Regions from separate parts of the Halobacillus naozhouensis genome, predicted to be linked through region 3. Evidence: riboswitches for the same ligand, from Rfam matches in the RefSeq annotation. Region 3 holds a riboswitch; each other region holds the start of a gene.
The links. Region 3 has a riboswitch for S-adenosylmethionine ahead of P9989_RS03185 (methionine biosynthesis PLP-dependent protein). Riboswitches for the same ligand answer to the same signal wherever they lie in the genome.
Positions count from the first base shown of each region.

Region 1: another riboswitch for S-adenosylmethionine. It lies ahead of P9989_RS04270 (LLM class flavin-dependent oxidoreductase); the one in region 3 lies ahead of P9989_RS03185 (methionine biosynthesis PLP-dependent protein).
Region 2: another riboswitch for S-adenosylmethionine. It lies ahead of ssuE (NADPH-dependent FMN reductase); the one in region 3 lies ahead of P9989_RS03185 (methionine biosynthesis PLP-dependent protein).

Region 1 is NZ_CP121671.1:819,510-827,405, reverse strand. It holds gene panF (sodium/pantothenate symporter) at 1-638, opposite strand, end outside; gene P9989_RS04290 (YhdT family protein) at 635-916, opposite strand; gene P9989_RS04285 (aminotransferase) at 937-2,277, opposite strand; gene P9989_RS04280 (PucR family transcriptional regulator) at 2,602-3,759, shown strand; gene P9989_RS04275 (sodium:solute symporter family protein) at 4,125-5,627, opposite strand; SAM riboswitch class I at 5,847-5,955, opposite strand; SAM riboswitch class I at 6,155-6,259, shown strand; gene P9989_RS04270 (LLM class flavin-dependent oxidoreductase) at 6,373-7,755, shown strand.
Region 2 is NZ_CP121671.1:965,581-973,476, forward strand. It holds gene P9989_RS04975 (ABC transporter permease subunit) at 1-642, shown strand, start outside; gene P9989_RS04980 (amino acid ABC transporter ATP-binding protein) at 655-1,392, shown strand; gene P9989_RS04985 (C45 family autoproteolytic acyltransferase/hydrolase) at 1,640-2,707, shown strand; gene ssuE (NADPH-dependent FMN reductase) at 2,830-3,375, opposite strand; SAM riboswitch class I at 3,496-3,604, opposite strand; gene P9989_RS04995 (FadR/GntR family transcriptional regulator) at 3,849-4,505, shown strand; gene P9989_RS05000 (Nramp family divalent metal transporter) at 4,544-5,821, shown strand; gene lhgO (L-2-hydroxyglutarate oxidase) at 5,843-7,051, shown strand; gene P9989_RS05010 (YkvI family membrane protein) at 7,181-7,896, shown strand, end outside.
Region 3 is NZ_CP121671.1:595,865-603,760, reverse strand. It holds gene cysC (adenylyl-sulfate kinase) at 129-725, opposite strand; gene cysP (sulfate permease) at 805-1,887, opposite strand; gene P9989_RS03190 (phosphoadenylyl-sulfate reductase) at 1,884-2,618, opposite strand; SAM riboswitch class I at 2,803-2,907, opposite strand; SAM riboswitch class I at 3,256-3,363, shown strand; gene P9989_RS03185 (methionine biosynthesis PLP-dependent protein) at 3,434-4,546, shown strand; gene P9989_RS03180 (bifunctional homocysteine S-methyltransferase/methylenetetrahydrofolate reductase) at 4,694-6,556, shown strand; gene metH (methionine synthase) at 6,537-7,896, shown strand, end outside.

The DNA.
Region 1 (7,896 bases), 220 kb from region 3:
GATATGCCGCCGCCAGCAACAATCGTAGCGATTAATAAGACTAAGGTTCCAACAAACATAACCACACCCTGGACAGTATCCGTTAAGGCGACGGCCTTAAATCCACCGATAACTACGTAAATGAGCACAGATACAGCAAAAATAAAAAGGGATGTAGTGTAAGATATTCCTGTTAAAGATTCTATTAATCTTGCACCACCCACCCATTGGGCTGCCATTGCTGAAAATAGAAAAATAATAATACTAAAAGCCGCCGTTAGCACAACCCATTTACTCTGATAACGACCTTTTAAAAAATCTGTTAACGTGACCGCATTATACCTTCTTGCCATAATAGCGAATTTCTTCCCTAAAATCATAAGAACAAAGTATCCCGTAGCCACTTGTGACATGGAGAGCAAAACCCAACCAAAACCTTGTGTATAAGCTACTCCAGGTCCACCAATAAAACTACTGGCACTTCCGTAAGTGGCAATCATGGTCATAGCTAAAACAAAGCCACCCAGCTGGCGACCACCAAGAAAATATTCTTGCACAAAGTCATTATTAGACTTATTAAGGGATCGACTCGCCATAAATCCAACCGCAAAAATAATAACTAAAAAGAGTAATAGTGGTACTATAACGGCTACATTCATGATTGATCACCCCTACCTTCATCTTCAAATGGCACTTCTACGAAAAAAAACTTAACAATAAAGATAACCAGAACAGTTATGAAAATAAAACCACCCACACAACTATAAAAAAACCATGATGGCAGACCAAACACATAACTATACTCTTCTGGCGGTTTACTTCCTAACCCATAGGCAAAGGCAAACCACCAAACGAAGTTAATTATAGCTAAAGCAACGCCGATTAAGGCCTCTCGGTTTGCTATTTTAAAACGGTAGTCTTGATTCTTTGGAGCCATTTTCCCATCTCCCCATTAAATTATAGAGTTTCGTAAATGGAAGCTTTCACGACACCACTAAGAAATCTTATAGTTCCTGCATCGATCGATAATGGCGGTGCAATCGTTAACACATTATTAAATCCGTCCACGGTGTCCCCATTTTTCCCAATAATAACTCCCTTTTCCTTACACTTGCTTAGAACCAAATTTATCTTATCCTCGTGAATGGGTGTTTTATTAATGGAGTCTTCAACAAGTTCAATTCCCATCATTAACCCTTTATATCGAATATCGCCAACATTAGGGTGAGAAAGGAGTTCTTTCATATCCTCGTAAAGCTGTTCCCCTTGATTGTAAGCATTCTCAATGTACTTCTCCCTTTCGATAATCTCGATATTTTTCAGCGCGACTGCGCAGGCTGCTGGATTCCCCCCAAAGGTTGTTACACTTCGAAAGTGGTCATATTTTTCAGAGGTTTCAAATGCTTCATAACAGTCCTTGTGAATTGCTGTTACCGATAGTGGGAGATACCCGCTAGTAAGTCCTTTAGCCATTGTTATTATGTCTGGCGTTACATTCTCATGAAAGTGACCGAACATTTTCCCTGTTCGTCCAAAACCATTAATCACTTCATCTACAATCAAGAGTACACCATGTCTTTCACATATATCTTTTACCCTCTCCATATATCCTTGCGGAGGAACTAGAACGCCTCCTCCAGAAATATAGGGTTCCATTATAATAGCCGCTACGGTTTCCTCCCCTTCCCAAGTAATCGTATGATCTATTAAGTCTGTGCACTCAAGATTACAAGTAGATGGTTTCTTATTTAATGGGCAATGATAACAATCAGGGGGCACTGTGTGTAAAAAACCTGCAGCTAATGGCTCGTATTTATACTTTCTTTCAGCCTGGCCTGTTGCAGCCAAAGCACCCATTGTTGCTCCATGATACGACCGATATCTTGAAATAATCTTGTATCTACTCGAACTATCATTTTGAGAGTGGTATTGTCTAGCGATCTTAAACGCCATTTCATTCGCTTCAGATCCGCTATTCGAGAAAAAAATAACATAATCATTATTAAGCCAGGTGTTAAGTTTTTCAGCCAACTCAATTGCTGGAAGATGACTGTTTGTCATAGGGAAGTAGGACATATTTTTCATTTGTTCTGCTGCTGCCTCGGCAAGTTCTTCTCTGCCATAACCTACATTGACACACCAAAGTCCCCCCATGCCATCTAAATATTTATTACCATCACTATCTTTAATAAAGCACCCTTTTGCATTTTCAATTATAAGTGGTTGCTTACTAGCCCGCTTTAGAGCGTGCATAATATTTTCTTCATCCCTGCATTGCCAATCTAATGTCTCATTCATATCCTCACTCCCTGTTTAAGTACGACTCGTAATTACTTTTCTTCCCTTATAAAAGGGCACACCGCCACTAGACAGATTGTAAACTGACTCGTATGTGTCACGATCCAGACTACTGTATTTGTTATTTATGATTCGTTAACCTCTTTACACGATCAGTATTATCCTGCTTCATTTTGACACCTCTCTATCGGTTTTTAAGAATTTTTGATATGATTATTTTGAATATTAACTCTATTGTATTATGTAAGCACTTACATTTCATTAGACAGTTCATGAGATCTTACTATAAATATTTGGACAGTGTGTAAAATAGGGGGTATATAGATGAGTGAAAATAACCTATTAACGATCGAAATGTTGTTAGCAATGGACTGCTTTAAAAAAGCTAAAGTAGTATGCGGATTGAAAGGTACTCAACGAATCGTAAAATGGGCACATGTGCTCGAAGTTAATAAGGTCGAGGCCTTAATAAATGGGGGAGAATTAATACTTACGACAGGTATTGGATGGGCAGAGAAACCTCATATAGGTGCAAAACTTTTGGATGAATTAATTGAAAACCAAGCATCGGGTCTCTGTGTAGAATTAAACACTTATGTAGAGAAGATCCCTGAAGAGATGGTAGAAATAGCTGAAGAAAACAACTTCCCTATTATTGTGTTCAAGAATCAAGTACGATTTATCGATATTACCAAGAAAATCTACGATCAACTCTATTTCCCTGGTGAAAACTTAACCTTCCAACAACGGTTGATTCAATGGTGGAATAATCCGTCAACGGCAGTGATGTCGGACATTTCCACAAAACCCATGCATCCAGGAGTTGCTTCCCTTTATTTGATCCATCCAAATGAGACCGTTCCTAACTTTTGTATCTTAGGAAAAGAGCTTGGACTGAATATTATTTTCACTAACCTCGCCTCCACAACTGGGGTATTTCTATTAGTTTCCGATTTAAATGACGAGATCCATACACTTCGTAAAAGGTTAGATAAACTTTTCAACTCTCTCCCTTCCCTAGTACTTATCGGTCAAAAAATGCACAATATGAATGAGGTCGCTCAGTCAATTAACACCCTTAAAGAAACAAATAAAATTTATCACTCATTAATAAAAAAAAGAACCTTACATTATGATGAATTGTTCATTGAAAAGTTAGTGGAACCCTTAATAAGAGAGAATAAACTCTCAACTCTAATTGAAGAGCATCTTTTTCCGCTAATTAAGTATGACCAAGAAAATGATAGCAACCTGCTAAATACACTAGATACATATTTAAGTCATCAATGCAACAAGCAAGAAACGGCTAACGCTCTCTTTATTGTACGCCAAACCCTATACCATCGCTTAGATAAGATCAACAAACTTTTGAAGACAGATTTCACCTCCTCATATGATCGCTTATCCTTGGAAATTGCCCTCTGGTCGTTTAGAAACATAATAGATAAAGGAAAAATAAATAATCATTTAAAAAATAACTAGCTTGTATATCAGACCCTTTCAAACCATGATAACTATCCTAACTCTATTTGACGTCATGATGCCGCAACCGTAATAAATGGAAACTGTATTTAATATTGCTAGGATTTATCGGGTAAGGAGTACTCATGGATAAGTAAAATTTCAATTGAACAGCATTGACAACAAAATTGGAGCTACTGACAAAGCCAGTAGCTACCCCTTCTACTGAGAAAGTACAGATTGTAGTAGAGCTAGGTCTTTGTGTACAAGTTTATTTGAATAATTTCATTTAGTTATCTGTTTAACATTGTAAACAGGTACCTTCTTAAATCCATTACTTGCCTACCCTATAACTTTCTAAAACGTTGAGTTAATTTTTCATAGGTTTAAAGCACATCTTTTAGAAAGACATCCTCTTCTTCTTTCGTTACATTAGACTTTGTAACTAAGCTCGTCACGATCATCACGACGAAACCGGCCGCTGCAGCCAGGAACAAGGAAATATAAATATTTTGGAAAACGTTCAGACTCGTGAACACAACATACAGCCCCGTCCCCGCAAGCAGTGAGGCGATCGCACCGTAGCCGTTCGCCTTTTCCCAGAGATAACCTAATACAATCGGCGCCAGTAAGCCGCTAATAATCGCAGAAAAACTGAACTGTATCAGGATCGCAAGCGACTCAGGCCGATCGAGCGAGAGGTAAAAGGTGACCAATCCAACAAACACCAGCGAGCCTTTTGCCACTTTGACAGAACGCAGATCGAGCTGATGCTCGGATAGCCTTGATTTTGACAAAATCGGCGCCAATACCTTGTAGAGATCGTTGCCAATGCTTGAGGTGATACTCAGATACAGGCTGTCGGTGCTCGATAAAATCGCAGAAATGATCCCGACGATAATGATCGCCCCAATGATCGGCGGAAATGCTTCTAGCACATAAGCAGGAATCGCGGAGTCGGCACTGCCGAGAGATGGTGCGATGACTCGAGCCGCCAGTCCGCCTAATACCATCAAGACAGTAATGAAGAACATACCAAGCCCAGCTGACATCGTGAACGGCCGCAGCTGCTCCTCCGTTTCCAGTGACAGCACCTTATTCAGCAAATGCGGCATAACCACAAAGCTGATATGTAAAAACTGTACCGATAATATGGCCAGTACACTGTTGTAGGGTCCATTTAACGGAGCCACGAGTTCTGGATCGATCGCTTTCAGCTGGGAGGAAAGTTCGCCAAATAAATTCAGTCCCCCGCCGATCGTCCAAAATAAAGAGGCAAAAATCAAGATCGACGTAACCACCATCAGGGTTCCCTGAATACCATCCGTTACAATTTGTGCAAAAGCGCCACCCAGGCCAATATAGAGAATCGTAATCGTTACCCCGGCGAGAATTCCCCAGAAATACGGAATGCCGAGAACCGTTTCAAAGATCGTAGCTAATCCGACATTTTGCCCGACAATGTAATACACGTTAAACAGGACTAGAAACGTAACAAGAACTTGCAAGGTTTTGCTGTTGTATCTCCTTCCGAGCCATTCAGGAAGGGTCGACACCCCGCCAAACTTCTTGCCGTATTTCCAGAACTTTTTCGCAAACAGCAATAGTGCAATCCAGCCAGCCCCGAAGCCGCCGAGCGTGTACCATAACACGGATACGCCATGCTCATAAGCTAAGCCCGGCACTCCGATAAACAAATTGGCACTGGCAAAGCTCGCGGCATAGCTTGCCCCGACCAGCCACGGGTTTACCTTCCCTCTCGCTGTGGCAAAACCGTTCATCGATTTACTAAACTTATTGCCCTTTTTCCCAATCCATGTGACAAAGATAAAATATAAGACTAGCAGACTGACTAGCGTCCAAAATAACGGTCCCGTAACGAGCTGCATTAGTAACGACCTCCTTCCGTAGATTTTCGATAGCTTCGATTCCAAATCAGTAAGCCAACTCCCCAGAAAGCGGTCAAAGCAATCCAATAGATCGTAAACATATTCCTCTCTCCTTTTCATTGATCATAATACTCTTCTGTTCCAAAACTCTTTTTTCCGGGACCATATAAAAAAGCCCCTTTCAAAAGAAAGAGGCTGAAATATGTACACTGCTCCAACCTCTTATCTTCCAGACATCCATCCGTCTGTTGGAAGTAGCACCGTTCCCCTAATAGGGTGGTTGCCGGGCGTCATAGGGCCAAATCCCTCAGCCAACTCTTGATAAGAGTGAATTCGTTATGAAATTAGTTCAAATAATCTGATAAACAGCATCATAGCAGAGGTAAGAATTCCCTGTCAATCACTATTTTTTAAAAATTCAATAAACCCCATGCCTGCAAGGTAAAGTACAGAATATTTCTAAAACAGCCATTGACACGTCTTCAGATATGTTGTATATTTTGGATCAACTTAAAATTTAATGATATTTCTTATCCCGAGAGGTGGAGGGACTGGCCCTTTGAAACCTCGGCAGCAGACTACATCAAGTACTGTGCCAATTCCAGCAAGCGAGAACGCTTGAAAGATAAGGAAGAGCTCTCATACATGTACGGTTATTCAGCCTCTTCTTTTTCTTTTAAAGAAGGGGCTTTTTCATGTGCTTGAAGCTTAACTACATACAGCGAGAAGTTAAGGAGGAATCATAATGACGAAACAAATCATCCTAAATGCCTTTGAAATGAATAGCGCGATGCACAATTCCCATGGACTGTGGAAGCATCCAAGAAGTCAGCGCCACCGCCGCTATAAAGACTTAGATTACTGGATGGACTTAGCGAAACTATTAGAAAGAGGCAAGTTTGATGCCGTGTTCCTCGCCGATGTACTGGGAATCTATGACGTTTATAAAAAAAGTAAAGACCCTTCGATCCGCGATGGATTGCAGGTGCCATTAAATGATCCCGCCCTAGTGATCCCGGCGATGGCCAGCGTGACGGAGCATTTATCGTTTGCGATGACGGTCAGCACCACTTATGAAGCTCCATTCGGAAATGCCCGGCGCTTCTCCACCCTCGATCACCTGACAAAAGGGCGAGTCGCCTGGAATGTGGTGACCTCATACTTGCCAAATGCAGCACGCAACTTTGGCTTAGAAAATATGATCAAACACGACGAACGTTACGATATCGCCGATGAATATCTCGATGTGTCTTATAAGCTCTGGGAAACGAGCTGGGAAGATGACGCGTTTGTAGAAGATGCTGAAAACAACACACTCGTTGACCCCGACAAAGTTCATGAAATTAATCACGAAGGGAAATACTTTTCCGTGGAAGGCCCGCATCTGAGTGAACCGTCTTTACAACGCACACCCGTTATCTATCAAGCAGGCACATCCGAACGCGGACGCGAATTTGCTTCCAAGCATGCCGAGTGCATCTTTGTCGGTGGGCCAACACCAGAACGAATTCACTACTATGCTGATGATATTCGCAAGCGGGCCGAAAACCACGGCCGCAATCCAGACAATATTAAAATCTTCTCCTTCCTTAGCGTAATCGTTGGCGAGACGACAGAGGAAGCAGAGCAGAAGTTTGAAGAATACGCTCGCCACTGGAGTCCAGATGCCGCGAAAGCCCAGTACGGGGCAAGCGGATATGACATCAGCGAGTATGAAGAAATGGATCCGGATCTTCCTTTTGAATACACAAAGTCTACAGAAGGCGGCCACTATAAAGCGGCCACACTGACGAAGGATGCTCCTAAGAAACTAACCGTCGGAGAAGTGTTGAACCGCTTTGAATCCCCAGACCGCAACAGTATTATCGTCGGAAATCCGAAAGAAGTGGCCGACGCGATTCAATTCCAGTTTGAAGAGTCAGGTGTGGATGGCTTTAACCTAAACCATTTAGTAACCCCAGGTGACCTCGAGGACTTTGTTGACCTGGTGATACCAGAACTGCAAGAGCGCGGGTTGTACAAGAAGGATTATCAGGAAGGTACATTGAGGGAAAAGCTGTTTCCACATGGGGAAAGTGTACTACCTGAGGATCATCCCGGCAGTCAATATAGATACTCGTTAACGTGATTACCTTGATGGGCCAAAGTTGACATCTCTACTGTCCCATCAGTAATACTTGCAAGAAACACTAACTGTCAATAATAAACGAATCGCGATAATACAACACAAATCAATTTTACAATTTTAAAAAATAGGTTATAATGAAAT
Region 2 (7,896 bases), 370 kb from region 3:
TTTCTGCCCTTGTTGAAAGGAGTTCTTGCTTACACGATTCCATTGTCCTTGCTCTCTTTTTTCATTGGGCTGATATTAGCCGTAACCACAGCAATTCTGCGGATATCGGGAATTAAAGTGTTAAGCGGAATTGCACGTGTTTACGTGTCCATTATCCGCGGAACCCCGCTTCTTGTGCAATTATTTATCGTGTTTTTCGGACTAGGCTCACTTGGTATTGAATTTTTGAAGTTTGATCCTTTTGTAGGTGCTTTAATCGCATTTTCCTTAAACACGGGGGCGTACGCATCTGAGACGATTCGTGCCTCTATTCTATCGATCGATAAAGGACAATGGGAGGCTTCTTCTTCGATTGGAATGTCCAATTTCCAGTCCCTAAGGCGTGTCATCCTGCCACAAGCAACCCGTGTTTCGATTCCGCCGTTGTCCAACTCGTTCATCGGACTGGTTAAAGAGACATCACTTGCTTCGACGATTCTGGTAAGTGAGATGTTTAGAAAAGCGCAGGAAATTGTGGCCACCACCTATGAGCCATTGCTCGTTTATATGGAGGCTGCCGTAATTTACTGGGTGATTTGTTTCATTCTGTCCCTTGTTCAAGATCAAATCGAAATTCGATTAAATCGTTATGTGAAAACGTAAGGAGATTTATCTATGCTAACCATGGACCATATTTATAAACAATTTGGGGACCTCGTTGTATTAAAGGACATTAGTCTCAATGTTGAGCAGGGAAAGGTGGTTGTCATTATTGGACCTTCGGGTTCTGGGAAAACCACGCTGCTGCGGTGCCTAAACGTTCTGGAACGACCTGAAAGCGGCTCCGTGACCATCGACCAGCAAACCTTGAACTTTACGAAGAAACTTACGAAAAAACAAATCCGTGATTTCCGCAAGCAGTCTGGCATGGTTTTTCAAACGTACAATCTTTTCCCACACTTAAGTGTGATTCAGAACGTCATGGAAGGACCTGTGACCGTGCAGAAAGTGGATAAAAACAAGGCACGTGACAAGGCTGCGGAATTGCTGACAAAAGTAGGTCTTCAGGAAAAAATGTATGAATATCCCTACAAGCTTTCAGGTGGACAACAGCAGCGTGTCGGCATTGCCCGGGCGATGGCAATTGATCCGAAGGTCATGCTGTTTGACGAACCAACTTCAGCCCTTGACCCAGAGCTTGTCGGTGAAGTCTTAAGAGTTATGAAAGGACTTGCTAACGAAGGGAGAACAATGGTTGTCGTTACCCATGAAATGAAATTTGCCAAAGAAGTCGCCGATGAGGTGATCTTTATGGACGATGGAGTTATTGTTGAACGCGGCGCCCCTTCTGTTTTGTTTGAACATCCAAAGGAGCAGCGAACTCGACAGTTTCTCAATATGATCAATCAGTAGAGGTGGCTAATTTGGCTGCCTCTTTTTTTACCGTTGAAGTAAAGTTGCTTTCAGTCGATCCGGATCATAAATTAGAAAATAAGCTCATAAAAGGGAAAAAGGCGCTCATGAATTTAAAGAAACGCTTACTTTTTACTCCTAAACGCTCACACTAGAATTGTTGGAGAGAGTTCGAATCGCTTTACCGCTTAGAGCCATTGACTTAAACTAAATGAAATAAGACATACAACAAAAGAGGGATTGTACTTTGAAGCCTATACATAGCGATATTTTACAATTTAGAGGGACACATTATGATTTCGGCTATCAGCAAGGTGAGCAGTTGAAAGGCTCGTTGACGGTCAAAAACCGTGAGAAGCAATGGAAAGTAAGGAAACCGCGGTTTAGTGTGAAGGAAACGGAAGTCAGGGAGGCGATCAGTCGCTTTGCTCCAGGTCTCTGGGATGAGCTATTGGGTCTGAGTGATGCTTTAGAATGGCCGATGGAGCGGGTGATGATGGAATTCGGTGGTTACCGGGTTGATTATAAGCGCTCTGGCTGCTCCATTATGACAGGGGACGGGTATATGATCCGAAACTATGATTATATGCCAAAAACCTACGAAGGCCGCTATAGTTTCTTTCAACCGACAGACACAGGCTATGCTATTGCTGGTCCCACTCAGCGCATTACCGGACGAATGGATGGGATGAATGAAAAAGGACTGACGCTCGGTTACAATTTCATGCACCGAAAAAAGCCCGGAGATGGATTTATCTGCTGTGCGATTGGCAGGCTCGTGCTAGAATCTTGTGCGACGGTCGAGGAAGCTGTAGCCATGCTTCAGGAAATTCCCCATCGTCATTCGTTCAGCTACACTGTTTTTGGCAAAAGTGATCAAACCTATGTTATTGAAGCTTCTCCTCGGGGAGTGGAGGTTCGTCAAGCCAACGTCTGTACGAATCATTTTGAAATCCTGACAAAAGAAAATCGTAACCATCTTGCCGATTCCATGAGGCGGATGGAATCGATAAATAGCCAGCGTGGTCAGCTTGCTGGGGCCTATGATGCATTTCGATTGATGAATGATACCGATAAAGGAGTCTTTTCGAAGCAATACAGGAATTGGGCGGGAACCATTCATACATCTGGTTATTTGCCAAAAGAAATGAAAACGTGGTTTGCGCTTGGAGGAGACACCGAGCCTGTTGAGCTTGACTTTGGCAAGTGGCTCAATGGGGAAGCCCTTGAATTGGATCGGATCCATGGGGAAGTGGATACGGATATTCCGTTTGTTCATATCGATGAGGGGGCGTATTGGACAGGAAGAAAATAACCAAGTCACTTTTAGTGAAAAGAAGGAAGCACGTTCACAGCCAGTGAACGTGTTTTTCCTTTTTTTAAAAAAAGTGATTACAGAGCCCTCCTTCACCTCGGCCGGAACTACAAGATCGTTGCTTATAATGTTAGGGGGACCTGCTTCTGAATAATTTGAAGAAAATAACCGAGCTGTTTCTGCAAGCGTTGGTCACAGTCCTCATCGGTAATTGGACGGGAAGGTTTAGACTTATCAATCTGATCATCCAGTAAATAAACACCTTTAAGATTTTGTCCCTTTAACGTAGCCAGCAAAGGTTTAAGCGCGTATTCAATGGCGAGTAAATGAGATTTACTGCCGCCGCTCATAATGGGAAGAACGGGCGTATCCTTTAAGACATCCTGTGGCAATAGATCGATGAGGGCTTTAAGGATTCCAGAGTAGGACGCTTTATATACGGGTGAAGCAACGATGACACCTTTTGCTTGTTGGATCGTTTCCGCAATTTCCCCAATTGCCTCACTATCGAAACGGGCATAAAATAAATCCTCAGGCGAAACACTACGAACTGAAATTTTCGTTGTAGATAACCCTTCCTCAACTACCAATTGATTTAAGTAATCTAAAACCTTTTCTGATCTAGACTGCTCCGAGGGGCTGCCTGACAATAATACGATTTCGCTCATATGACAACTTCCTTTCTATTAAATCATAATGTGCTGCTTTCATTCATAGGAAAATATCCATACACATATAAAAACCCTCTTTTCTTGTAATGAGAAAAGAGGGTTTAACGGTTCATTCCGCTCTTATCTCCCAAGAATTAAATCTTGCTGGACGGAGCACCTTCCTGACAGCAGTCAGAGGTTGCTGAAGCTTCGCAGGGCCAGATCCCTCAGCTTCTCTGGATAAGAATTTTTAATTTGAGTCTAATCGTAATATGAACTCACTGTTATTGTCAATGAATAATCAGAAAAAAGATTAAAATCAGAAACTTATGTGACTTATTACAGGTATCGTAAAAGGTTCTAAATAATCATTGAATTCTGAAAAGTCACCTAGTAAACTAAACTGGACCATCCACTTACCCTGTCCAATAATTTATGAAAGGGTCGAGAAAATGAACGGATCTCCCGTTAGAAAAAAACGTGTCTATCACATGATCGTAGAACAAATCAAAAATTGTATTAAAAGGGGGGAAGTTTTACCTGGGGAGAAAATGCCTTCAGAGAGAACGCTGGCTTCCAGATTGTCTGTATCGAGGACCTCTGTGAAAGAGGCATACAGTGTGCTGGAGTCGTCCGGTATCGTTGAAATCAGGCAAGGAAGTGGTGTTTATCTTTTAATAAATAACGTGGAAGATATTATGAATAAGCTCCAAGCCCTTATTCGTGGACAGTCGGCTAACATGATTGATCTTATGGAATTGCGACAGGCCTTAGAAGTGGATATTGCTTATTACGCAGCTTATAGGAGGGGGCAGCAGGATATTGTGAAGTTAGAACAATCCTATCTCCAGCTGGAACAAGCCGTGTTTACTAATAGGTTGGCTGCTGAAGAAGACTTGGCTTTTCACATGAACATTGCTAAGGTTGCAAGAAATTATTTACTGGCTCAAGTTATGAACATGGTCTCAGACCAGGTATTAATTGGACTGGAAGACAGTCGGGCCCGTTCATTGGATGTGCCGGGGCAAAGTGAACAAATCTTACAGGAGCACCGGGCCATCTATCAATCGATCAAAGACGGTCACCCCAGTTCTGCCAGTGCAGCGATGAGAAAACATCTTGAAAATGTTAAACAACGGTATTTATAATATTCTTTTTTGAAAACGATTACAATGGAGGGATGGTTGTGAGTTCAGAAGCACATTCTCATGAGAAAATGCATACAGAGATTCCAAAAGCTCCCACGACGATCGGGGGAAAGTTAAAAACAGTAGGACCAGGGATTGTTACGGCTGCTACAGGCGTAGGTACTGGTGACCTGGTCGCAGCACTTGTCGCTGGCGTTTCATTCGGGACCACCTTGATTTGGGCGATTATCGTCGGTGCAATTCTTAAATTCTTTTTAACAGAAGGAATGGGACGCTGGCAATTGGCAACAGGAAAGACCATTTTAGAAGGCTGGCGTTCGATGGGAAAATGGGCAACAGGTTACTTTGGCGTTTATTCTATTCTCTGGGGGTTCAGTTATGGGGCGGCAGCCATGACGACTTCTGCGCTGATGATGGTCACTATGTTTCCCATCATGCCTTTGTGGGCATGGGCCATGATTCATGGTATTGCCGGGCTTTTAATTGTTTTGACAGGCCGTTACGATATATTTGAACGAGTGATGACTGTATTGGTAGGGGTCATGTTTGTAACGGTCGTGGGATCAGCGATCATGATCGCGCCAGACCTTGGAAATATATTAAGTGGAACGATTCCGCGTTTCGACAGTGGATCCTTCTTACTTGTACTGGGCTTGCTCGGCGGTGTGGGCGGTACCATTACGATGGCTGCATATGGTTATTGGATTCGCGAGAAAAATTGGCAAGGAAAATCGTGGATTTCGATGATGAGAATTGATACGTCCGTTGCTTATATCATTACAGCCATTTTTACAACATCACTGCTCGTGATCGGTGCTGAATTTTTATACGGAACGGGGGTTGAAATCAACGGAGAGGAAGGGCTTGTAACGTTAGGCTCAATCTTTAGTTCTGAGTTTGGAAATGTCGCCCGCTGGTTGTTTTTAATTGGTGCTTGGTCGGCTGCCTTTTCATCCTTACTGGGTGTTTGGAACGGGGTTCCTTATTTGTTCGCCGATTTCATGAGACTTGTCCGTAAACGGAACATGGACACGCCAGTGTCAGAAAAAGAACCCGCTTACCGCTTCTACTTACTATGGCTGACATTCCCGCCAATGCTTTTGCTATTCTTTGATAAACCGGTAGGAATTGTTATTGCTTATGGAGCCTTAGGGGCTTTGTTTATGCCATTCTTAGCTATTTCATTGTTGACATTGTTAAATTCCAAACGAGTGGAAGAGGTCTATCAGAATGGCTGGATCACAAATGCTGTATTAGTCGGGAGCTTGTTGTTGTTTGGGTATTTAGGTGTTGTGGAACTTATTAATTTGTTTTAGTAAAGGAGAAGCAGATAAATGATGTATGACTATACGATAATCGGAGCTGGAATCGTAGGTTTGTCTGTAGGGATGGAGCTGACGAGGCACTATCCGAATGCCCGGGTTCTAATTGTTGAAAAGGAATCAGCTATTTCGGCTCATCAAACGGGAAGAAACAGCGGAGTCATTCACTCTGGGATTTACTACAAACCAGGCAGTTTAAAGGCAAAGCTGGCTCGTACAGGCAACCAGCAAATCGTAGACTTTTGTAAAAAACACAACATTGAGCATGACATTTGCGGTAAAGTAATTGTCGCTACAAATCAGAAAGAGCTTCCGTTGCTTGAAAATCTTTATGAACGGGGCTTGCAAAATCACTTGGACGTGGAAAAGATCTCACCGAAAGAGCTTAAAGAAATAGAACCACATGTCAACGGAATTGCAGCGATCCGGATCCCGAGTACTGGTATTGTCAATTACCAGCAGGTCGCGAAAGTATTTGCAGAACAAATTCAACAAAATGGCGGGCAAATTATGTTGGATACAGAGGTCCGAGATATGACGGATGGTGTAGATGGAGTTGAACTCCACACCAACCAGGGGATCTTCCAGAGTCGGTCCCTCATTAACTGTGGCGGTTTATTCAGTGACCGGATTGCTCAAATGGCCGGTATTAAAACGGACATGAGAATCATTCCGTTTCGCGGGGAATATTTTGAGTTAAAGCCTGAGAAGCACCATCTTGTTCAAAACCTGATCTACCCGGTTCCTAATCCAGATTTTCCTTTCCTGGGGATTCATTTTACAAGAATGCTGGATGGACGGGTTCTGATCGGTCCTAATGCTGTTCTGAGCTTTAAACGGGAGGGATACAGCAAAAAGGACTTTGAAATGAAAGATTTTATCGAATCGGCTACTTATCCGGGGCTGCTTAAATTAGCTGGCAAAAATGCGACGGAAGGGTTAAAAGAGATGTATCGTTCTTATAGTAAGAAAGCACTGGTTAAGGAGGTTCAGCGGTTTATTCCTGAAATCGGTGAAGATGATATTGTTCCGGGAAGAGCGGGGGTTCGTGCCCAGGCTCTTGACTCTGACGGGCATTTGATTGATGACTTTATGATGATCCAGGACAAGCGAATGATCCACGTATGTAATGCGCCCTCTCCAGCTGCCACGGCATCGATCGAAATCGGCCGTGAGATCGTCTCGCGTGTGGGGAAAAATGAGCAAGGAACGGTAAGTTACTAATGGATATTTTGAAAGGCCAGTAGAATTTCCTGGCCATTCTCATGTTGAAGTTTATCGATAATTGACATTTCTGATAAACTGAATGGTAGACTGAGATATGAAAGGCCTTTCAAAGGAGAGAACATCTACATGAAGAACACACTACGAATCGCCGGCGCTTACGTCGGTATCATTATTGGAGCAGGATTTGCTTCAGGGCAGGAAATTGTCCAATTTTTCACAAGTTTTGGGTTATGGGGGATTATCGGAGCAGTTATAACTATTGCCTTATTTGCGTTTATCGGGATGCAACTCATACAGTTGGGGTCGCATTTACAGGTCTCCTCCCATAAAAAAGTCATCCGGCATATTTGCGGAAAATACTTAGGTCCAGTTGTCGATATTACGTTGACATTCTTTTTGTTTGGGGTGGCTACCATTATGGTCGCTGGCAGTGGTTCGATCTTCGAACAGCAATTTGGGATGTCACCCTTAGTAGGTAATATCTTAATGGTCATTTTATCTACCCTGACTCTTTGTCTAAATACAGACAAGGTGATTTCAGTGATTAGTTTAATCAGTCCCTATATGTTGACACTGATTATTATCATCACGATTTATTCTTTCTTTACCAGTAACGCCGAACTATCGGAATTGGAAAGTACTGCGTTGGCCCAGCCATCAGCAGCCTCGCATTGGCTGCTTAGTGCACTGTTGTATGTCGCCTTTAATATTGCGGTAGGTTTTTCTATGATGACACTAATCGGTTCTACTGCCAAGGATAGTAAATCGGCTGGCCGTGGGGCTGTTCTAGGCGGAATTTGCCTTGGCGTTTTAGTTGTTCTTATCAATTTAGGAATCTATGC
Region 3 (7,896 bases):
GCTAAACACTAAGTGTGAGCAAAGCTAGAACTTATAAAAAAAGTTCTAGCGAATAGTTTGGCTGTGACCAGAATCTTTATTTACAACTTTCTGAATAGATCATGCGTTGAAAAAATCCTTTACGTCCATTAAATCCATTGTTTTTGCCGTAATAGATGAAAAATACGTTCAGATGAGGACTCTTCAGATTCCTGGTCCGTATGAACAACTAGGTCTCCCTCATGCGGTGGTTCATATGGGGAATCAAACCCTGTAAAGGATGGAATCTCACCTATTCTAACTTTTTTATATAAACCTTTAGGATCACGTTTCTCACAGTCCTCAATCGGACAACTCACGAATACTTCAAGGAACTCATTCTCTCTGAATTTATGACGAATCTGGTTGCGGTCTGAACGGAAAGGAGAAGTAAATGCTGCCATTACAATTGTCCCGCTATCTACTAAAAGCTTGACTGCTTCTCCAACCCTTCGAATGTTTTCTTGTCGATCCCGTTCTCCATAACCGAGGTCATTGTTCAACCCGTGACGTACATCATCTTCATCCAGGACATAGGTTTGCACCCCTTGATCATAGAGCTTCTGATTAATAAGTTTGGCTATCGTAGACTTTCCAGAACCTGATAGACCGGTAAGCCAAACCACACCACTAAAATGCTGATTTTTACGGTGATAATCAATCTTTGAAATAGAAGCAGTATCATGCCTGGCAATGTTTGTATTCATGGTCTTCCCTCCTTAGGTTGTGATCAGGTAGTTACTACACCTCACTCCAGCTGAATGGTGCGATGGCATTGTGTCCATACTAAAACTCTTGTTTTAAGGATCGAGGTTTCCCTTTTGGGGTCTGGACAGCTGCCTTCCTTCCAAAGCCTGTCAGAAGCAAAGTGGCGAATATTCCGCAAGCCATCATAACAACTGTATAAAAATTTGACCTCAAAAAGACTTCCGTTAAACAGTAAGCAAGAACCAGGGAAATAATTGGAGAAGTGATCCAGACTTTCAAAATTTGATAAATAATTCTCTTTTTCCAAATTTCGCCCCAGTTCTTCGTTGCCCCTATCCCCACAATGGCTGATGTCGTAACCTGTGTCATCGGAATGGGAACTCCTAATAAGGAAGCACCCACTACCAATACGCCCGATGTCCCTGACACCATAACCCCATCTGTTAAGGTTAATGTGGAAATGCGCTTGCCATTTGTTTCAAGCACTCTTCCTCCTAATAAAATACTTCCAAGGGCAATAAACACCCCTCCTGCCAGCAGTCCTATTTCTTTTGGTAAAACACCCGCACCGACAAGAGGGCCAATTGCATTCGCTACGTTGTTCATCCCAGCAGCAAAGGCCTCTATGAAACCAGTTATAATTAACAAAATGGAAATCCACTTGGAAATTTGTCTACTCGCTGAAGACTTGTGCTTCCTTCTCCAGTAATTTCCGATTAATCCAAAACAAAATGTCAGGGTAAAGGCAGCGACAGGAACAATTACCCAGAAGGTGACAATGTGAATCAGAGTGTCAAGGTAAAGCTGCTGCAAAGAGATCCCTACCCCGACTATGGCTCCAACTGTTACCTCACTTGTGGAGAGCGGAATGCCAATCATGTTCGTAAAAAATAATGTAATGGCCGCTACAGACAAGATAATGACAGCCGCCTGAACAGTCAGCAGTTCTGATGCTATGAGCCCCTTTCCTATCGTTTCCACTACCTCTCCGCCCCACAAAGCACCAAGCAATCCCCCCACCCCGCTTAGGAGAAGAGCTGTTCGTTTCTTCTTGATAACTTGAGCTCCATAAGCAATTCCCATCGTTGCAGCTGAACCACTTGCCCCGACATTAAATGCAAAAAAGCAAGAAACGGCCAGCCCTATAATGATCAGGGTCATGAACGGGAGTCCTTAGGAGATCCGGTGTGCAGACCACATTCTGTTTTAGCAAATCCTTGCCATCTGCCTGAACGATCATTAGGATCCTCTGAAGGGGACGTGCAAGGCATACAGCCGATACTGGCGTATCCTCGATCATGAAGTTCATTGTATGGAAGGTTACGAGTACGAATATGCTCCCATACGTCCTCCCAGGTCCAGTGAATGAGTGGACAAACTTTGATCGAGCGAAAACGGTCATCTTTGTTCACAAAGTTTGTTTCACTTCTGCTTGGAGATTGCTCGCGTCTTAACCCGGAAATCCAAGCCGTTGCTCCGTTTAAAGCGTCTTCAAGCGGTTTAATCTTCCTAATATAACAACATTTATCAGGATTTCGATTCCACAATTCATCGCCATGCTTACTGGCTTGTTCCTGCAACGTTAAGTCCGGTTTTTTCATCGTAATCTGCAAATCTGGAAATCTTTCTTTAATTGCATTGATGAGATCATAAGTCTCTTGAAAGTGAACATCCGTATCCAGGAATACAATGGCTGCATCCTTTTTCACCTGAGAAATCAAGTCGATTAATACAATCCCTTCTGCACCAAAACTGCAGGCATAGACAATATCATCATAAGAACGATAGGCCCATTGTAAAACCTGGAATGCTTCTTGTTTATGATCTTTTGTGATGCGATCAGGGAAAGGATTTTCAAAAGCAGAGTCATAGGTTACTACGTTATTAGTCATCGTTGAATCCTCCTCAAAAGAAACAGTTAGTATTTGTGAAAAGCAAAGAAAAAAGGCAGCACTGCTCTACTCTAACAAGCAGCACTACCTCTAGTTGTCTAGTCAGCAGTATCATCATTAAATTAAAAAAATCCTCTTCTTAAACAGCAATAAGAAGAGGATTTCAGACAACGGGATCCGTCTCTTCTTATCTATCAAGCTAATAGCTTGTTGGAGTTAGCACAGTACTATGACTAGTCTGTTGCCGAGGTTTCGTCGGGCCAAGTCCCTCCACCCCTCTGGATAAGAAATTGATTTAATTTTGTTACTGGAAAATATACAACAAGTATTCGATCCTGTCAAAGAGAATTTGTAAAATTTATTGCCATTTAAATCCTAAAACCCTTTATTCAAAGTGATTTAGTCGGGTTTAATAATTTTTAAATTCTTTTGACAATTACCCTTGATTCCTTGTTTTTTTTCGTGTAATGTAAGTCGCAACATCTGAAACAAGATTTCAAATCGAGTACTAGATGATTTACAGAAGTCATAAACTAGGCTAGAAGAATTCAACAGAAAGACATAAAGTTTACTCTTGAATCCATTGTTCATTTGATGTAAAGTAAGCAATTATAAATACCAAAAAATTACATATGTTTTCTTATCTAGAGAGGTGTAGGGACTGGCCCGATGAAACCTCAGCAACCACTGGTATTACCAGTATGGTGCTAAATCCAGCAAGTTATTTAAACTTGAAAGATAAGAAGAAGCATTAAGTATCTTAAAGTCTTCTTCTTACAGAAGGCTTTTTTTATTTTTATAAAAGGAGAATGCTCATGTCTACCTCACGTACGGAAACAAAGTTAGTTCATACAGGCAAAAACAATCTGGATGCTACAGGAGCCGTTAATGCTCCCGTCTATTTCTCAACTGCCTACCAACATCCTGGCATCGGTGAATCGACTGGCTTTGACTACTCAAGAACAGGGAATCCCACAAGAAGCATTCTCGAACGATCCATTGCGGAAATTGAACATGGAGAAATGGGATTTGCATTCAGTTCAGGGATGGCGGCAATTCAAACTGCACTTTCTTTATTCGCCCATCAAGATGAGATCATTGTGTCAGAAGATTTGTATGGCGGCAGTTATCGTTTATTTGAGCACCTCTCTACTCAATATGGTTTGAGATTTCATTATTGTGACAGCCAACATTTATCCGACTTAGAGGAATATATCACTGAGAAAACGAAGGCGATTTATATTGAGACACCTACGAACCCGCTTATGCATGTTGCAGATATTCCGGCCATAGCGAGAGTAGCCAGGGAACATGGTCTTCTGCTGCTTGTTGATAACACATTATATACACCGCTCTTGCAACAGCCTTTACGAGAAGGTGCCGATATTGTGATCCATAGTGCCACCAAATATTTGGGCGGCCACAACGATACCCTGGCCGGACTACTTGTCGCAGAAGACCCTGTAATTTGTGAAAAATTAGCGACTCATCAAAATACAACCGGCGCAGTCCTCTCCCCTTTTGACTCGTGGCTGCTTATGAGGGGGATGAAAACCCTCGCCTTACGAATGGAGCGGCATGAGCAAAATGCAAAGGCTGTTGTTTCCTATCTGGAACGCCATCACGCTGTTACACACGTCTTTTATCCCGGCCGGGGCGGAATGCTTTCATTTCGTTTAGAAGCTGAACATTGTATCGATCCCTTTTTAAGAAACTTGAAAGTCATTACTTTTGCCGAAAGTCTCGGCGGAGTAGAAAGTTTTATCACCTATCCAGCGACCCAGACTCATGCCGACATCCCGGAAGAAAAGCGGAAGCGCTATGGGGTTTGTAACCGACTGCTGCGTTTTTCAGTTGGCATTGAATGTATTGACGATCTAATCGAAGATCTCGATCAGACACTGAACAAATTACAAAGGGAGTCATAGATGATTGGAATCGATCTCATATCTTTACTGAAGACAAAAGCTCCATTAGACACAGCAGAGGAAGTTCGACTAAGAACGGCACTTCCTTACTCCCCCGTGTCTTGTGGACAATAAATCTTAACAAATATTAAAGACAGGAGGAACATCATGGACCTTAGAGATGCCCTTCAAGAAAAGACAGTTGTTGGTGATGGTGCTATGGGAACATTGCTTTACTCTTACGGCATCGACCAATGCTTTGAGGAATTAAACCTTTCTCACCCAAACGAAATCCTGCACGTTCATCAGGCATATGTAGATGCTGGTGCTGATATTATTCAAACGAATACATATGGAGCCAACTATATTAAGCTGGCGCGTTATGGGTTAGAGGATAAAGTAAAAGAAATCAACACAACAGCTGTCAGACTAGCTAAACAAGCTGCTACAGACAATACCTATGTAGTGGGTACAATCGGAGGAATTCGCAGCATTAGAAAACAAGCCGTTTCTCTGGAAGAAATCAAACGGACCTTCCGTGAGCAACTATACTGTTTGCTGTTTGAAGAAGTAGACGGTATTTTACTAGAAACGTTTTATGACTTAGAAGAACTTACAACCGTTTTACAAATTGCCCGAAAAGAAACAGAACTTCCGATCATCGCTCAAGTGTCTATGCATGAACCTGGTGTCTTACAGGAAGGCACCTCCCTCGCAGAAGCTTTAGCGATTATAGAAAAAGAGGGTGCGGATGTGATTGGGGTCAATTGCAGACTGGGGCCTTACCACATGGTGCAGGCGTTAGAAAGTGTCCCTCTTCCCGAAAAGGCCGTACTCTCTGCCTACCCAAATTCCAGCTTACCAGCTTACCAGGATGGCAGATTTATATACAAAACAGATGCAGAGTACTTTAAGGCTAGTGCCCGCGCCCTTTATGAACAAGGTGCAAGGCTTATCGGGGGCTGCTGTGGAACAACACCTGAGCATATTACTGCGATTGCGAATGAAATAAAGGGTGAAAAGCCAATTGAGCAGAAGACCGTGTCAATTCAAAAAAATGATTCGGCAGCCCCTCCTGAGAATAAAGATACTCGTCCACACCTTTACGAAATAGCAGCGCAAAGACCGTCTATCATTGTTGAGCTTGATCCACCGAAGCGTCTCTCTACTGATCGATATTTAAAAGGAGCTCAGGCACTCCAACAAGCTGGAGTTGATTCAGTGACGTTAGCAGATAATTCACTGGCCAGCCCGAGAATTTGCAACACAGCCGTCGCCTCCATTATCAAACAAAAATTCGATATCAACCCGTTAGTCCATATATCCTGCCGTGACCGCAATCTGATCGGCCTGCAATCTCATTTGATGGGGCTGCATACACTCGGAATCACCCAGGTACTTGCCATTACAGGGGATCCCACTAAAATCGGTGACTTCCCTGGTGCCACATCCGTCTATGATCTGTCTTCGTTTGATCTGATTCATTACATTAAACAGCTCAATAAAGGGATCTCTTTTTCTGGTAAATCGCTTGGTATGAACACGAATTTCTCCGTCGCGGCCGCTTTTAATCCAAATGTCCGCAACCTAAATCGAGCGGTTGGCCGTTTAGAAAAAAAGATCAAATATGGCGCAGATTACTTTATCAGCCAACCTGTGTACAGTAACGAACAGCTAAAGGAAGTATATGAAGCGACCCAGCATATACCAGTTCCTATCTATATTGGCATCATGCCACTAATCAGCTCGCGCAACGCGGAGTTTTTGCACAATGAAGTACCAGGAATTACGCTTTCTCCGGAGATTAGACAGCGTATGGAAGCTTGCAGCCACGACCCCATGCTATCTCAGGCAGAAGGAATTGCCATTGCAAAATCTTTAATTGATACCGCTGTTGACTATTTTAATGGAATTTATTTAATCACACCCTTTTTACGATACGAAATCACAGAAGAACTCACTCACTATATTAAGCAGAAAACACAAGCAGACACAGAAAGGAAGGTTGCGAATGGGAGCCACATTATTTGAACAACACCTCGCAAAACGAATTCTCGTACTAGACGGAGCCATGGGGACAATGCTGCAAAATGCCGGTCTTGAAGCAGAGGACTTCGGCGGAGAGGCCTATGAGGGTTGTAATGAATACTTGAATCTAACAGCTCCAGAAGTGCTTGAACACATTCATATTCAATACTTGGAGGCTGGGGCAGACATTATTGAAACGAATACATTCGGAGCAACAGATCTCGTTCTCGACGAATATGGATTAGGTCATTTAGCGGAGGAAATGAATCTTAAGGCTGCTCAAATTGCTAAAAAGGCAGCCGAACACTTTTCAAAAGATGGGCAACCCCGTTTCGCAGCTGGGGCTATGGGGCCCACAACCAAAACCCTCTCAGTGACAGGAGGAACAACATTCGAAAAGTTGGCCGATTCCTATGAAGAACAGGCAAGAGGATTGATCAAAGGTGAAGTGGACCTGCTCTTGTTAGAGACTTCCCAGGATATGCTGAATGTAAAAGCGGCCTACCTCGGAATTACTCGAGCCTTTACATCACTCCAGCAAACACTTCCTTTGATGATTTCGGGGACGATCGAACCGATGGGCACAACACTTGCGGGTCAGTCGATCGAAGCCTTTTATTTATCACTGGAACATATGAAACCTGCTGTTGTCGGCTTAAACTGTGCAACGGGTCCAGAATTCATGCGCGATCATGTTCGCTCACTTTCAGAGCTGGCTACCACCTCTGTAAGTTGTTATCCAAACGCCGGGCTGCCTGATGAAGAAGGTCACTATCATGAAACGCCTGAATCTCTAGCTATCAAAGTAGCCGGCTTTGCTGAAAAGGGATGGCTGAATGTCGTGGGCGGCTGCTGCGGAACAACCCCCGATCACACAAAAGCCCTCGCAGAAGCTGTAAAGGGGATCGAACCCAGGAAGGTGCCATCTTCCCATCCGCATGCTGTTTCTGGAATCGAGCCCTTTATCTATGAAGATAAAAATGACCGCCCGATTCTGATTGGTGAAAGAACCAACGTAATCGGCTCCCGTAAGTTCAAACGGTTAATCGCGGAAGGGAAATTTGAAGAAGCTTCGGAAATCGCCCGGGCTCAAGTGAAGAAAGGTGCCCAGGTCATTGATATTTGTCTGGCGGACCCAGATCGTGATGAAGTACAGGATATGGAAGCTTTCATGAAACAAGTCATTAATAAAGTGAAAGTTCCCTTGATCATTGATTCAACCGATGTAGACGTTATTGAGAAAGCCCTCACCTACTCGCAAGGAAAAGTGATTATCAATTCGATCAACCTTGAGGACGGCGAAGACCGCTTTAAAGAAATCCTTCCACTTGTTCAACAGTACG